Regions from separate parts of the Methylovirgula ligni genome, predicted to be linked through region 1. Evidence: riboswitches for the same ligand, from Rfam matches in the RefSeq annotation. Region 1 holds a riboswitch; the other holds the start of a gene.

Region 1 (7,487 bases):
TCGAGACAAGCTCGCGCAAAGCCTGCAGATCGCGCGAAAAGACGCGGATGCCCTCGGCGAGCTTTTCCGTCGCCATCGCATCTTCGTTCAGCATGTAGCGGAAGCTCTTCTCGTCGAGGAACATTTGCGCCGGGGGATTGGCCTTGGCGCTCTCCGGCTCCAGCGCGCGCGGCAAGGCGCCCTCATCCTTCGCCAGCGCGTCGAGCAGCGCCGGCGCGATCGTCAGGCTGTCGCAGCCGGCGAGCGCTTCGATCTCGCCCTGATTGCGGAACGAGGCGCCCATGACGATCGTCTTCGCCTCATAGGCTTTCGCATAGGCGTAAATCTCGCGTACCGAGACGACGCCGGGATCGGTCTCGGCCGTATAGCTCTTGCCCTCGTTCTTCACATGCCAGTCGAGGATGCGGCCGACGAACGGCGAGATGAGATAAGCACCAGCCTCGAAGGCCGCCGCCGCCTGCGCCAGCGAGAAGATCAGCGTCAGATTGACGTCGATGGCTTCCTTCTGAAGCATCGCGGCAGCCTGGATGCCCTCCCAGGTCGCGGCCACCTTGATCAGCACGCGTTCACGCCCGACGCCGCGCTGATGATAATCGGCGATGATCTCGCGCGCCTGCGCGACCGTACCTTCGACATCGAAGGACAGATCGGCATCGACCTCGGTCGAGACACGACCGGGCACGAGCTTCGTCAGCTCGGCGCCGAAATTGACCGAAAGACGCTGGGCGATACGGCTCGTCGCGGCGCTATGGTTCAAGCCCCAGAGGATCGCCTCCTCCACCAACTCCTGATGCGCTTCCATCGCCGCTGCCTTGAGAATGAGCGACGGATTGGTGGTGCAATCCTGCGGCTTGTACTGCGCGATGGCACCGATATCGCCGGAGTCGGCGGTAACGATCGTCCATTGCTTCAACTGGTCGAGTTTCGAGGGCATGGCATGGTCCCGGATCGGTAAGAGCCGTCATTGCGAGGAGCGAAGCGACGAAGCAACCCATGACCTGCGGCTGGATTGCTTCACTTCGTTCGCAATGACACCCTCACATAGCGCGGCAAATAGGCCCGCCCATGACGGATGTCAAAACCGCGCTCTTACCGCAAGCCCCCCGCCGCGCGGGCGCGGCCCTCAGGCTGCCGCCTGTCGCTTCAGGCCTTCCTCGTAGGAGATCGCCTCGTAATCGGAAAGCGACCCGTATTTCAGGCCGACATCGGCCAAGGCGTCGAGCTTGGCGGAGGTGTCATATTTCTTGAGCTTGGTCTTATCGACATAGAAAACGTCGAGCAGTTCATTGTAGACGCTGGTTTCGTCGATCGCGACGACGAAGATTTTCGCGGCGCCGAGCGGCACATACCAGCGGCAGCCAAGCGGGATATCGGCGACGTAGATGATATATTTACCTTCGGCGTCGAGCACGTCGCCGAGGGTTTCGACGAGTTTCGGCAATGTCGCATATTCCTTGATGGTCCCGGCCAGAAAGCCGATCGCCGGCTTGCCGCTTTCGGAAACGCTGAAAACCTCTTTCAGCACGGTTTCCGGATCGTCATAGGAAATATCGCCGCGGAAACCGAACCTGCCCGCGACATGCGTATCCGCCTTCAGGCTGGGCTTCAGAAGCCGGCCTTCGGCCTCCAGTTTGGCATAAGGCGTGTCGGCAATGGCTGTCATATTGAATCCTCAATGTCGGGAAGTCGCCATGAAGCGATTGCGTCCGCGCGCCGCCTTGGAAAATCGAGCGCGCAATCGGGCGAGATCGACAGGAGGAACCGGGGCCTCGTTCTGGCACCGCCGGTGAAACGTCCCCTTCGCGCCATTGCGACGAATGTCGCCTTCACAACAAACGCAAGCGGAACACCCGCATCCACGCAAGTGATGTGCCGCGCAAAAATCCGTCATTGCGAAGGATCAGATGACGAAGCAATCCAATCGCTATTACTGCATTGCTTGGTGGAGTCGATCGTCGTGAGCGTTTGCCGGAATTGGCGGGGCTTGATCACTGCAAAATCAAAATGCGTGGATGGCCGGATCAAGTCCGGCCATGACGCACGGCATAGTTGGCGCGTTAAACGTAAAGCTTCCCGCCCTTTTCCAAGAACTCCGCGCTCTTGTCTGCCATCCCCTTTTCGCGCGCGTCGATGGCGGCGGCTTCGTCGCGCAAGTCCTGGCTGATCTTCATCGAGCAGAATTGCGGCCCGCACATCGAGCAGAAATGCGCGACCTTGTGCGCCTCCTTCGGCAGAGTCTCGTCGTGGAAGGCGCGGGCGGTCTCCGGATCGAGCGACAGATTGAACTGATCCTGCCAGCGGAAATCGAACCGCGCGCGGGAGAGCGCGTCGTCGCGCACCTGCGCCGCCGGATGGCCCTTGGCGAGATCGGCGGCATGCGCGGCGATACGATAGGTGATGACGCCGGTCTTCACATCATCGCGGTCGGGCAGGCCGAGATGCTCCTTCGGCGTGACGTAGCAAAGCATGGCGCAGCCGAACCAGCCGATCATCGCCGCGCCAATGCCGGAGGTGATGTGATCATAGCCCGGCGCGATATCCGTCGTCAGCGGCCCGAGCGTATAGAACGGCGCCTCGCCGCATTCTTCGAGCTGCTTTTCCATGTTCACCTTGATCTTGTGCATCGGCACATGGCCGGGGCCTTCGATCATCACCTGACAGCCCTTGTCCCAGGCGATCTTGGTCAATTCGCCAAGCGTCTCCAGTTCGGCGAATTGCGCGCGGTCGTTGGCGTCGGCGATCGAGCCGGGACGCAGGCCGTCGCCGAGCGAGAACGAGACATCATAGGCACGCATGATGTCGCAAATCTCGTCGAAATGTTCGTAGAGGAAGCTCTCCCGATGATGCGACAGACACCAGCGCGCCATGATCGAGCCGCCGCGTGAGACGATCCCCGTCGTGCGGCGCGCAGTGAGCGGCACATAGGCGAGCCGCACACCGGCGTGGATCGTGAAATAATCGACGCCCTGCTCGGCCTGCTCGATCAACGTGTCGCGGAACATCTCCCAGGTGAGCTTGATGGGATCGCCATCGACCTTTTCCAGCGCCTGATAGATCGGCACGGTGCCGATCGGCACCGGCGCGTTGCGGATGATCCAGTCGCGGATGTTGTGGATGTTGCGGCCGGTCGAAAGGTCCATGACCGTGTCCGCGCCCCAGCGGATCGACCAGACCATCTTGTCGACTTCTTCCGCCACCGAAGATGTGACCGCCGAATTGCCGATGTTGGCGTTGATCTTCACCAGGAAGTTGCGGCCGATGATCATCGGCTCCAGTTCCGGATGATTGATGTTGGCGGGGATGATGGCGCGCCCGCGGGCGATTTCGGCGCGGACGAATTCCGGTGTGACAAACGCGGGAATGTCGGCGCCGAAGCTTTCGCCATCGGCGAGCTTTGCTTCCGCATCGGCCAGCATTTTCTCGCGGCCGAGATTTTCGCGCGCCGCAACATAGATCATCTCTTCGGTGATGATTCCGGCGCGGGCGAATTCATATTGCGTCACCGGCTTGCCGGACTTGCCACGCAGCGGCGCGACATTGGCCGGGCAGGGTGGGACGAGCCTGTCCTCGCCGACATTGCCGTTGTCTTCCGGCTTCACGGCGCGGCCGTGATAGCTCTCGAAATCGCGGGTTCCGTACCAGGCGGCGCGCAGGCGCGGCAGGCCCTGCGAGAGGTCGATCTGCGGCGCGTCCTCCGTATAAGGGCCCGAGGCATCGTAGACCCGCACCGGCGGCTCGTTGGCAGAAGGTTCAAGCACGATTTCGCGAAACGGCACGCGGATATTCGCGCGGGGTTCCGCATAAATCTTCCGCGAACCGGCGAGCGGGCCGCAGGTGACGCTCTGCGGAATGAGAGTTTCGGGTTTTTGGCGGATGTTCATTGGCCGGCTCCGTTGCATTTGGACCGGCGCAGGAGCGAATACGGGGCGCAGACGGACTCCCGCGGCGCTTTTCGTATTGCCTGTCCCTGCGCTGGCATTACCCAGATTCAGGTTCGAAGGGTCTAATCTCAGCCGCCGAGCTTTCGGCAGCACCCCAAGGCTTGCGGAATGATAAGTGCGGACGCGAGATTCAGCAATAGTCCGTAAAGCCTATTGCGAAGCAATTCGCTTCCGGACCGGAACGGATTCCTCAACCCCACGTTTTCGAACTGAAAAAGCAGGCGGTGCCGCCTGCTTCGATCACGCTATGAGGCCGAAAGTGTGGGATTGGAACAAGGGCTGGGAGCCGGGGCGCCAGCGCGAGACAAGGCCAAGCCTGCGTCTCGAGCGGCACCGCTCCGAATTGCCGCGCGGCAAGGATATGGCCGCCCACATCGGCGCGGAGCTGCGGACGGTTCTGGTGCCACATCCCACCGAGAAACTGTCGGGCCTGGACGAACTCCTTGCGCGGATCGACGCGCAGATCGATGCCCGGCGCGAGCGCCTTCCGTGACCCTTGCGGCCGCTCAGTCCTTGGCGCGCTCGACGTAGGAGCCATCTTCCGTCTGGATGACGACGCGCGTGCCCGGCTGGATATGCGGCGGCACCATGGTGCGCAGGCCGTTCGAGAGCTTCGCCGGCTTATAGGAGGAGGAGGCCGTCTGGCCTTTCATCGCCGGCTCGGTCTCGACAATCTCCAGCGTCACGCGCGGCGGAAACTGGATCGCGACGGGAATCCCGTTGAACATCGAGAGGATGCAGGTCATGCCTTCCTGCAGATAGGCGGCCTGTTCGCCGATCACATCGGCCGACACGCTCACCTGATCATAGGTGTCGGCGTTCATGAACGTATAATGCTCGCCGTCCTGGAACAGGTAATTGTAGTCGTGGTCCTCGACAAAGGCGCGCTCGACCTGTTCCGTTGTCTTGTAACGATCGGTGGTCTTCACGCCATCGGAAAGGCGGCGCATATCGATCTGCGTCGTCGGCGTGCCCTTGCCGGGATGGAAGCTTTCGGCGGTCAGCACGACATAAAGCTGGCCGTCCTCTCGCTCGATGATATTGCCCTTGCGGATGGAGCTGGCGATGACTTTCACGAGGTTTCCTTCATTCCTGAATGGCGCGGCGCCTTGATCCGAGCCGCCGCCTGAACCAAACCGCATTGAATTTCAATGATTTGACTAGCCAGACAAAGCTAATCCGGGCGGGCTGCCACGCGGCGCACGGCTGCGCTATAAGCGCCCGCGCCTTGGCTACCCGGCTTGGCGAAGGGTTTTCAAGCGAAATGCGGAAATGAGCAAGCCTTCTTTCTGGCCAGCGGCCGATTCCGGGACCGGGCATCGCCCCGCTCTCCGGGCGCGGGCCGCCCTGACCAAGGCGGTACGAGCCTGGTTCGACGCGGACGGCTTCATCGAGGCCGATACGCCGATCCTGCAAGTCTCGCCGGGCAACGAGACGCATATTTCCGCTTTCGCGACCGAACTGATCGGCCCCGCCGGCGAAAAATCGCGGCTTTACCTCCATTCCTCGCCCGAATTCGCGCTGAAAAAGCTGCTCGCGGCCGGGGAAGAGAAGATTTTCAGCCTCGGCCACGTCTTCCGCAACCGCGAGCGCGGCCCGCTGCATCATCCCGAATTCACCATGCTGGAATGGTATCGGGCCAAGGCGCCTTATGAGGCGCTCTATGCCGATTGCGCGGCGCTGCTCGCCACGGCGGCCGAGGCAGCGGGAACTCGCACTTTCCGTTTCCGCGAGGCGGTCGCGGACGCTTTTGCGACGCCGGAGATTCTGAGCGTGGCCGAAGCTTTCCGGCTTTATGGCGGGTTCGATCTTCTCGAAACCTACAATGCGCAAGGGTGCGACCGTGACGCGCTCGCGCGCCACACCGCCACGCTCGGTCTGCGCGTCGCGGATGATGACACCTGGTCCGATCTCTTCAGCAAGATCCTCTCTGCCAAGATCGAGCCCCGGCTCGGCCACGGCCGCGCGACGCTGCTCGTCGATTATCCGGCGCCGGAGGCGGCGCTCGCCCGGCTGAAGGACGACCGGCGTTTCGCCGAACGATTCGAGCTTTATGTCTGCGGCGTCGAACTCGCGAACGGATTCGGCGAATTGACCGACGCCGCCGAACAGCGCCGCCGCTTTGCCGCGGCCATGGACGAGCGCCGGCGCATCTATGGCGACGCCTATCCGATCGACGAGGATTTCCTTGCTGCACTCGCCGCCATGCCGCCGTCGAGCGGCATCGCGCTTGGCTTCGACCGGCTCGTCATGCTCGCGACCGGCAGCAAGCGTATCGAAGATGTTTTGTGGGCGCCGGTCGCGGAAACGGGAACGCCACGGTGACAAAGCCCACCTTGACGCGCATCGACGAATTGACCGCCGCCGGTCTGGTCGCGCCCGAGGCGGCGCCCGCGCTGGAGAAGGTCGGCGCGCGCTATGCCATCGCCGTCAACGACACTGTCGCGGCGTTGATCAACCGCGCCGATCCCGCCGATCCGATCGCCCTGCAATTCATCCCCGACGCAGCCGAACTCATCACCGCACCGGAAGAATTGGCCGATCCGATCGGCGATGCGGCGCTGAGCCCGGTCGAGGGCATCGTGCATCGTTATCCCGACCGCGTATTGCTCAAGCTTCTGCACGCCTGCCCGGTCTATTGCCGCTTCTGCTTTCGCCGCGAGAGCGTTGGCCCCGGCGGCGCGACGCATCTTTCGCCCACCGCGCTCGATGCGGCTTTCAGCTACATTGCTGCGCATGAAGAAATCTTCGAGGTGATCCTGACCGGCGGCGATCCGCTCATCCTGTCACTGCGGCGTCTCGAAGAGATTTTCGACCGGCTACGCCAGATCGCGCACGTCAAAATCCTGCGCATCCATACGCGTGTGCCGGTGGTCTCGCCCGCGCTGGTGACGCAAGAGCTCGCGACGTTGCTGGGCAACTCGGGCAAGGCCGTCTATGTCGCGCTCCACGCCAATCACGCGCGGGAATTAACGGTCGAGGCGCAGGCCGCGTGTGCCCGCCTGATCGATGCCGGTATTCCGATGCTGAGCCAGAGCGTTCTGCTGCGCGGCGTGAACGACGATGTCGAAACGCTGGCGGCGCTGATGCGCGGCTTCGTCGCCATGCGGGTGAAGCCCTATTATCTGCATCATCCCGATCTCGCCCGCGGCACATCGCATTTCCGCCTCTCGATCGCAGAGGGACAGAAGCTTGTCAGCGCGCTGCGCGGCAAGCTTTCCGGCCTCTGCCAACCGCACTATATGCTCGACATCCCCGGTGGCTTCGGCAAGGTGCCGCTCGAGGGTGCCGTGGCGGCGGCGGACGGACGCTACAGGCTGCGCGATTTTCGCGGGGTGACACATCTCTACCCGCCAGAGGTTTGAGGCCATGAAGCCGCCGTCTTTCCCGGCGAACAGGGCCGACCGGCGGCCAGCCCCTCTCGCCGCGCGCGGTCCTCGATCGGAGCCTGTGCCTTTGACCCTTCCGCGCCTCTCCCGGCACATCCTTGTCGTGTTCGCACTGTGGCTTGGCGCGAGCCTGGCGGCACAAGCCGATACATTCAAC
Region 2 (7,487 bases), 820 kb from region 1:
CTCTCTTCACCAAGGCCGCGGCGATGAACCATCCCGGCGCGCTTTACAATCTCGGCGTGATCGCGGTGGAGAACAATGGCGTCGCGCCCGACTTTCCCAAGGCTGCGGGCTACTTTCGCCGCGCCGCCGAGCTTGGCTATCCCGATGCCGCTTACGCGCTGGCGCTTTGCTACCGGCAGGGCAGGGGCGTGCCGCAGGACGACGCCATTGCGGCCCGGTGGATGAAGCTCGCCGCGGATGAGGATCAGGTCTCTGCCGAGGTCGAATATGCGATCATGCTCTTCAACGGTGTCGGCGTCGCCAAGGATGAGCGCGCGGCTGCGAAGCTCTTCCTGAAGGCGGCGCAGGAACAGAATGTCGTCGCTCAGGATCGCGCGGCGCGGCTGCTGGCGCTCGGCCGCGGCGTGCCGAAGAATATGGTTGAGGCGATGAAGTGGCATTTGCTCGCGAGCGCGGCGGGCGAAAACGACCCCTGGCTCGAGGCCCTTCTCAACCAGCTCACGCCGGCGCAAAGGGTCGAAGTCGATGCCGCTGTGCGCCGCGCGCTGGGTCGCTGATTTCGCCTAGATGGTGTCGAGCTTCGGCACGTCCTCGCCCAGGGCGGTTGCCAAATCGATCTGGTGATCCTGCTCCTGCACCAGAATTTCGCGAATCTGCTCGGCGATGGCGAATTCACCGAGCTGTTCGCATTGGCGCACGCGCTGGCGGTAGTTTCTGATCGTTTCGTTTTCGTTGTCGAGATCGAAGCGCAACATCTCCTTGGCTTTCTCGGACGTGCGTACCGGCTTCGGCGTTACGGTCGGCATTTTGCCGAGATAATCGATGAGCCGCGAGAGCGTCAGGGCGTGATCGAGCTCTTGCTTGGCGTGCAATTCGAGCTGGTCGGCGATGTTCATATATTCCGCGCCCGTCAAAACCTGCGAGTAGACGACATAGGCGATGATCGCCTGATATTCGCGCGCAAGATCCTCGTTCAGGAGTTCCGCCAGGCGATCGCGGGTGATTTGCACCTCGCTCGATTTCGATTGAGACGATCCGGTATCGGCTTTCGCTTTCAAGACGCGCATGGCTCGCTCCTGCTGGCTCGCAACTTTCCCAAAAGACGGTGGGGTAACGTAACCGGGGCGATATTGTTCCGCTTGGATGCAATCAGCGCGCGCGGGGGTGGGCGCCGCGATAGGCTTCCAGCAGCCGCGTCGAATCGATCGCCGTATAGATCTGCGTCGTCGAGAGCGATGCGTGACCGAGCAGTTCCTGGATCGTGCGCAGATCGCCGCCCTTGCCGAGAAGATGCGTGGCGAAGGAGTGGCGCAGCGCGTGTGGTGTTGCCGTTTGCGGCAGGCCGAGCGCGCCGCGCAATTCCGCGACCGCAAGCTGGATCACCCGCGCCGATAGCGGGCCGCCTTTGGCGCCGATGAAAAGCGGCCCGTCCGCCGGCAGCGTGTAAGGGCAGAGTTCAAGATACGTCGCGACCGCCCGTTGCGCGGGCGCGATCACCGGCACGCTGCGGGTCTTGCGGCCCTTGCCGATGACGGTCAGCGTATCAACGCCGTCGAGGGGCGCATCCTGGCGCTTGATCGACAACGCCTCGGAGATACGCAGGCCAGCGCCGTAGAGCAGGCTGAGCACGGCGGCGTCCCGCGCCAGAATCCAATCCGGGCGCGAATCGCCGGCGCGCGATTCGACATCGACGACGGCCCGCGCCGCCCGCGCCGGCAGGGCCTTCGGCAGGCTGCGGGCGACCTTGGGGCTGCGCAGGGCGGAAAAGGCGGCGACATTGCCGAGCCCCTGGCGTTCGAGATGTTTGGCGAAGGAACGCAGGCCCGAAAGCTGGCGCATGAGCGAGCGGCTGCCGGCCCCCGCGCCGCGCCGGCTGGCGAGAAAGCTGCGCAAATCCGCCGGCTTGATGTCGCGCAGCGTCGCGAGCTGCGGCGAGGCCCCGAAATGGGTGCGCAAAAAGTCGAAAAATTGTGTCAGGTCGCGGCGATAGGCGTCTAGCGTATGGGGGGAGACACGCCGTTCACCGGCGAGCTCGGCGAGCCAGTCGCGCGCCGCTTCGACGAGAGGCGCTGCTGCGCCGCCGAAGGCGAGGGCGCAGGAATTGGCTTGGGAGGCACGGGCCATGCAGAATCATATAGGCCCGCGCCGCTAAAGGAAGCGTTGCGCTCCCGCGTCTTGGGAGCTTGGGCGTGGGTCAGTGCGCCCCGCCGGTCACGTCGAGCGTCGCCTTGGCGAGAAGCTCGGTCATCTCGCGCTGGATTTGATGTTCCGAAATGCCAAGGCCCGCCGCGGTGAAGTCGGCGTGCAGCTTGGTGGAAACAGCTTCGTCGCCGTTGCCCCCGATTTGGGCATTGACCAGCCCGCTGGCGTAATCCTCGGCCGCCTGGCCGGATTTGCCCAATTTCGCGGCAGCCCAAAGTCCGAGCAATTTGTTGCGGCGAGCGTAAGCCCTGAATTTCAATTCCTCGTCATGCGCGAGCTTGGCTTCGTAGCCTTTTTCGCGCTCATCGAACGTCGTCATTTGCCGCCTCTTAAAAAATGCGTGCCGCAGAAACGGGCGGAACCTAGCCCGGAATAACGCGGCTGGCCATAGCCCTCTCGGCCACGAGTTGCGCCGGGGGCGCTACTTCATTTCGGCTGCGGGAATAACCATATAGACGGCTGGAGAGAGCCTCTCCGCGTCGGCAATGTGCTTGGGCCGCTGGCCGCAAGATATTGTTTTTTGGTCGGGAATCGGAATTGTAAAGTTCTAGCTTGGGCATCGCGAACGTCCGCTGTCGCGATGCAATATGCTTGTATTAGGCGCCCGAAAAAGCTAGGACCATTTCGGACCCCGCGGCGCCGCACCGCCTGATATGCCTGCCCCTGCCTTGTCGCTCAAAGCCAGGCCGGGACATTCCTGAAAGGAGCCAGGGCCAGCCCATGGACCACCTCAAGCCACGGTTAATCCCCATGAATCGCCGCCGCCGCATTTACGAGGGTAAGGCAAAGGTTCTCTATGAAGGACCCGAACCGGGTACGCTTATTCAACATTTCAAGGACGACGCGACCGCCTTCAATGCGAAGAAGCATGAGGTGATCGACGGCAAGGGCGTGCTCAACAACCGTATCTCCGAATTCGTCTTCCAGAATCTGAACGACATCGGCGTTCCGACGCACTTCATCCGCCGGCTCAACATGCGCGAGCAGTTGATCCGCGAGGTCGAGATCGTGCCGCTCGAGGTCGTCGTGCGCAATGTCGCGGCGGGATCGCTCTCGACCCGTCTCGGCCTCGAGGAAGGCACGCAACTGCCGCGCTCGATCATCGAGTTCTATTACAAAAACGACGAACTCAACGATCCGATGGTTTCGGAAGAGCACATCACCGCTTTCGGCTGGGCGACGCCGCAAGAGATCGACGACATCATGGCGCTCGCCATTCGTGTCAACGATTTCCTCAGCGGGCTTTTCCTCGGCGTCGGCATCCGCCTCGTCGATTTCAAGATGGAATGCGGACGGCTGTGGGAAGGCGACACGATGCGCATCGTCGTCGCCGACGAAATCTCTCCTGATTCGTGCCGGCTGTGGGACATCAAGTCGAACGACAAGCTCGACAAGGACAGGTTCCGCCGCGATATGGGCGGGCTCGTCGAAGCTTATACGGAAGTGGCGCGCCGCCTCGGCATCCTGCAGGATAACGAGCAGCCGCGTGCAAGTGGGCCGAAGCTCGTCCAATCGTAAAGGCCGCGCCCGGCTAAAGAATTGACCCCGTCGCGCTCGCGGCGGGGTTTTGTTTTGTCTGGCCCTGCCGATATAATGCGACGAGAATCCGGGAAGGGGATCGAGACTTGAAAGCCAATATCATCGTCACTTTGAAAAACGGCCTGCTCGACCCGCAAGGCAAGGCGATCGAAGGCGCGCTGAAGTCGCTCGACATTCCCGGCGTCGAAAGCGTTCGTCAGGGTAAGATTTTCGAGGTCGAACTCGCCGAACAGGATAAAGCCAAGGCGCAGGCGCTGCTGAAGGCGGCGTGTGAAAAGCTGCTCGCCAATACGATCGTCGAAAATTATCGCATCGAGCTTGCCTGAGGCCGCATGCGCACAGCGATCATTCTTTTTCCGGGCTCCAATCGTGAAGGCGACGTGCATCGCGCGCTTGCCAGCGTGACCGGCCACACACCGGCGATCGTCTGGCACGGCGAGCCCGAATTGCCGGCAAGCACCGATCTTGTCGTTTTGCCCGGCGGCTTCTCCTACGGCGATTATCTGCGCTGCGGCGCCATCGCGGCGCGTTCGCCGGTGATGGATGCGGTGCGCGCACATGCTGGGCGCGGCGGCCGCGTGCTTGGCATCTGCAACGGATTCCAGATCGCTTGCGAGGCGGGGCTTCTGCCCGGCGTTCTGATGCGCAACAAGAACCTGCGCTTTGCCTGCCATATGCAGCATTTACGGGTGGAACGCGCCGACACGGCCTACACCTCGCACTATCAGAAACATCAGGTGATCAAGGTCGCGATCGCGCACGGCGAGGGCAATTATACGGCCGATGACGAAACGCTGGCGCGGCTTGAAGGCGAAGGCCGCGTCGCGTTCCGCTATAGCGATGCGAACGGGCATGTCGGGGGCGCCGCCAATCCCAACGGCTCGGCCAACGATATCGCCGGAATCTATTCCGGGAATCTCAAGGTTCTCGGACTGATGCCGCACCCTGAGAATCTGATCGATCCGCTCGTCGGCGGCACCGACGGGCGGGCGCTTTTCGAAAGCCTTCTTGCGGCTTGAACGCCGAGCTTTTCTCCAACCCTGGATGCCGATGACCACGCATGAGCGCAAAATCGCCGCCGCCATCGATCCGGCCAAGCTCGACAAATTGGCCGAGGTTGCGGTCAAAGTCGGGCTCAATCTCCAGCCGGGCCAGGATATTTTCCTCACCGCGCCGGTCGCGGCGCTGCCTCTGGTGCGGCGGATCGCCGAACATGCCTACAAGGCCGGCGCCGGCCTCGTGACGCCGATCCTCTCCGATGAGGAACTCACGCTGGCACGCTTCCGCTTCGGCAGCGATGCGAGCTTCGATCGTGCGCCGGGGTGGCTCTATGAAGGCGTCGCTCAGGCTTTCGCCGCGAACACGGCGCGCCTTGCCATCGTCGGCGACAATCCGATGCTGCTCTCGGGCGAGGATTCGGCCAAGGTCGCGCGCGCCAACCGCGCCAATTCCATCGCCTACAAGCCGGCGCTGGAGAAGATCGCGGGCTTCGACATCAATTGGAACATCATCGCTTATCCAGGCGCCGCCTGGGCGCATCAGGTCTTTCCGCATGACGAGCCGGACGTTGCCGTAGCGAAACTCGGTGACGCGATTTTTGCCGCCTCGCGCGTCGATACCGCCGATCCGATCGCGGCCTGGACCGCGCATAACGCGGCGTTGCGCAGCCGCACCCAATGGCTCAACGGCCATCGCTTTTCCGCCTTGCATTATACCGGGCCGGGCACCGATCTCACCATCGGCCTCGCGGACGAGCACGAATGGGAAGGTGGCGCCTCGACCGCCAAGAATGGCGTCACCTGCAACGCCAATATTCCGACCGAGGAAGTTTTCACCACGCCGCACGCGCACCGCGTCGAGGGCCGCGTGGTCAGCACCAAGCCGCTGTCCTATCAGGGCACGCTGATCGATCGCATCGCCGTGCGCTTCGAGGCGGGGCGCATTGTCGAGGCGACGGCGGCGCATGGCCAGGATGTGCTGCGCAAGGTGCTGGAGACGGACGAGGGCGCGCGCCGCCTCGGTGAAGTTGCGCTGGTGCCGCATTCCTCGCCGATCTCGGCGAGCGGGCTGCTTTTCTTCAATACGTTGTTCGACGAGAACGCTGCCAGCCATATCGCGCTCGGCCAGTGCTATGCGAAATGTTTCGTCAATGGCGACAAGCTGACGCCCGAAGAGGTCGCGGCGCGCGGCGGCAACAAGAGCCTGATCCATATCGACTGGATGATCGGCTCGGACAAGATCGATATTGACGGCATCAAGGCCGACGGCACGCGCGTGCCGGTTTTCCGCAAGGGCGAATGGGCGTAGGCGCTGGCGTGCCGTGTTGACGCGCGCGCCTGCGAGGCTTATTTAACTTCCGTACCTAGGGGATCCCCGTCAGGGGGCTGAGAGGCTGGCAGCGCTTCGGATGAAGCGGCCCGGCGACCCTTCGAACCTGATCCAGTTTGTACTGGCGTAGGGATGGTCATGAACGCGCTTCCGCAAAAAATACGTATCCTTGGTGCCGGTGTCGTCGGGCTGACGGCGGCCTATGAATTTGCCACGGCTGGCCAGGCGGTCGAGATCGTCGACCGCAAGTCCGGGCCGGGACTCGGTTGCTCCTATTTCGCCGGCGGCATGCTCGCGCCCTGGTGCGAGAGCGAGAGCGCGCCGCCGCTGGTTTTCGAATGGGGACTTGAGGGTCTGGCCTTCTGGACCGAGACGCTCAAGCTCGCGAAGGCCAATGGCAGCCTGCTCGTTGCGCCGGCCCGGGACAGGGCCGATCTTCTGCGCTTCTCGCGCCGTACATCCGGCTTCGAATGGCTCGATGTCGAGGCGATCGCCGCGCGCGAGCCGCACCTCGCCGGTCGTTTCGATCGCGCGCTCTTTTATCCCGCCGAGGCGCATCTCGATCCGCGCGCGGCAATGGCGGCGCTGACGGCGCGGCTACGCGAATTTCCGAATGTCGCCTTCCGCTTCAACACCTCGGCCGAGGACGTGAAAAGCCCAGCCGACTGGACGATCGATTGCCGCGGCTTTGCCGCGCGTGACGCATTGCCGGATCTGCGCGGTGTCAAAGGCGAAATGCTCGTCGTCAAAACCGACGAGATTTCCTTCCAGCGGCCGGTGCAATTGCTGCATCCGCGTCATCCCGTTTATGTCGTGCCGCGCGGCGATGGCCGCTTCATGGTCGGCGCGACGGCGGTCGAGAATGAGGAGAGTCCGCGTATCACGGCGCGCTCGATGCTTGAGCTTTTGAGCGCCGTCTACGCGTTGCACCCGGCCTTTGGCGAGGCCGAGATCATCGAGACCGGTGCCGATCTGCGCCCGACATTTCCCGACAATCTGCCGCGCATCCGGCGCGAGGGGCGCACGATCTTTATCAACGGGCTTTATCGACACGGCTATCTTCTCGCGCCGCCGCTGGCGCGCCGTGCCGTTGCGGTGGCGCTCAAGGGCGAAATATTTCCGGAGGTGATGGATGCAAATCCGCGTCAACGGCAAAGCGCATGAAGTTTCGGCGACGACGCTCGCCGCGCTGCTTGCCGAACTCGATTATCAGGACAAACTGGTTGCGACCGCGGTGAACCAGAGTTTCGTCCGCGCCGTTGACCGGCCGACGACAAAGCTCAACCCCGACGACGCGGTCGAGATTCTCGTGCCGCGGCAGGGAGGGTGAACCAATGCGCCAAGGCTTCCGTCGTCATTGCGAGGAGCGACGGCGACGAAGCAATCCAGGAAACTGGAAGGCGATATATTTCTGGATT

Evidence for each region. A riboswitch is a leader RNA that binds a small molecule or an ion and turns the genes downstream of it on or off. The one in region 1 is predicted to bind thiamine pyrophosphate.
Region 2: linked by a shared signal. The riboswitch ahead of CWB41_RS09095 (FAD-dependent oxidoreductase) and the one ahead of thiC (phosphomethylpyrimidine synthase ThiC) in region 1 are both predicted to bind thiamine pyrophosphate.

What each region holds. Positions count from the first base shown of each region.
Region 1 is NZ_CP025086.1:1,075,969-1,083,455, reverse strand. It holds gene tal (transaldolase) at 1-934, opposite strand, end outside; gene CWB41_RS05210 (hypothetical protein) at 1,124-1,663, opposite strand; gene thiC (phosphomethylpyrimidine synthase ThiC) at 2,058-3,881, opposite strand; TPP riboswitch at 3,947-4,048, opposite strand; gene CWB41_RS05200 (hypothetical protein) at 4,189-4,434, shown strand; gene efp (elongation factor P) at 4,448-5,017, opposite strand; gene epmA (EF-P lysine aminoacylase EpmA) at 5,214-6,266, shown strand; gene CWB41_RS05185 (lysine-2,3-aminomutase-like protein) at 6,263-7,306, shown strand; gene CWB41_RS05180 (mechanosensitive ion channel family protein) at 7,398-7,487, shown strand, end outside.
Region 2 is NZ_CP025086.1:1,893,053-1,900,539, forward strand. It holds gene CWB41_RS09055 (tetratricopeptide repeat protein) at 1-557, shown strand, start outside; gene CWB41_RS09060 (ferritin-like domain-containing protein) at 564-1,067, opposite strand; gene CWB41_RS09065 (tyrosine recombinase XerC) at 1,150-2,124, opposite strand; gene CWB41_RS09070 (DUF1476 domain-containing protein) at 2,195-2,521, opposite strand; gene purC (phosphoribosylaminoimidazolesuccinocarboxamide synthase) at 2,923-3,720, shown strand; gene purS (phosphoribosylformylglycinamidine synthase subunit PurS) at 3,828-4,067, shown strand; gene purQ (phosphoribosylformylglycinamidine synthase subunit PurQ) at 4,074-4,760, shown strand; gene CWB41_RS09090 (aminopeptidase) at 4,792-6,048, shown strand; TPP riboswitch at 6,096-6,219, shown strand; gene CWB41_RS09095 (FAD-dependent oxidoreductase) at 6,208-7,233, shown strand; gene thiS (sulfur carrier protein ThiS) at 7,202-7,399, shown strand.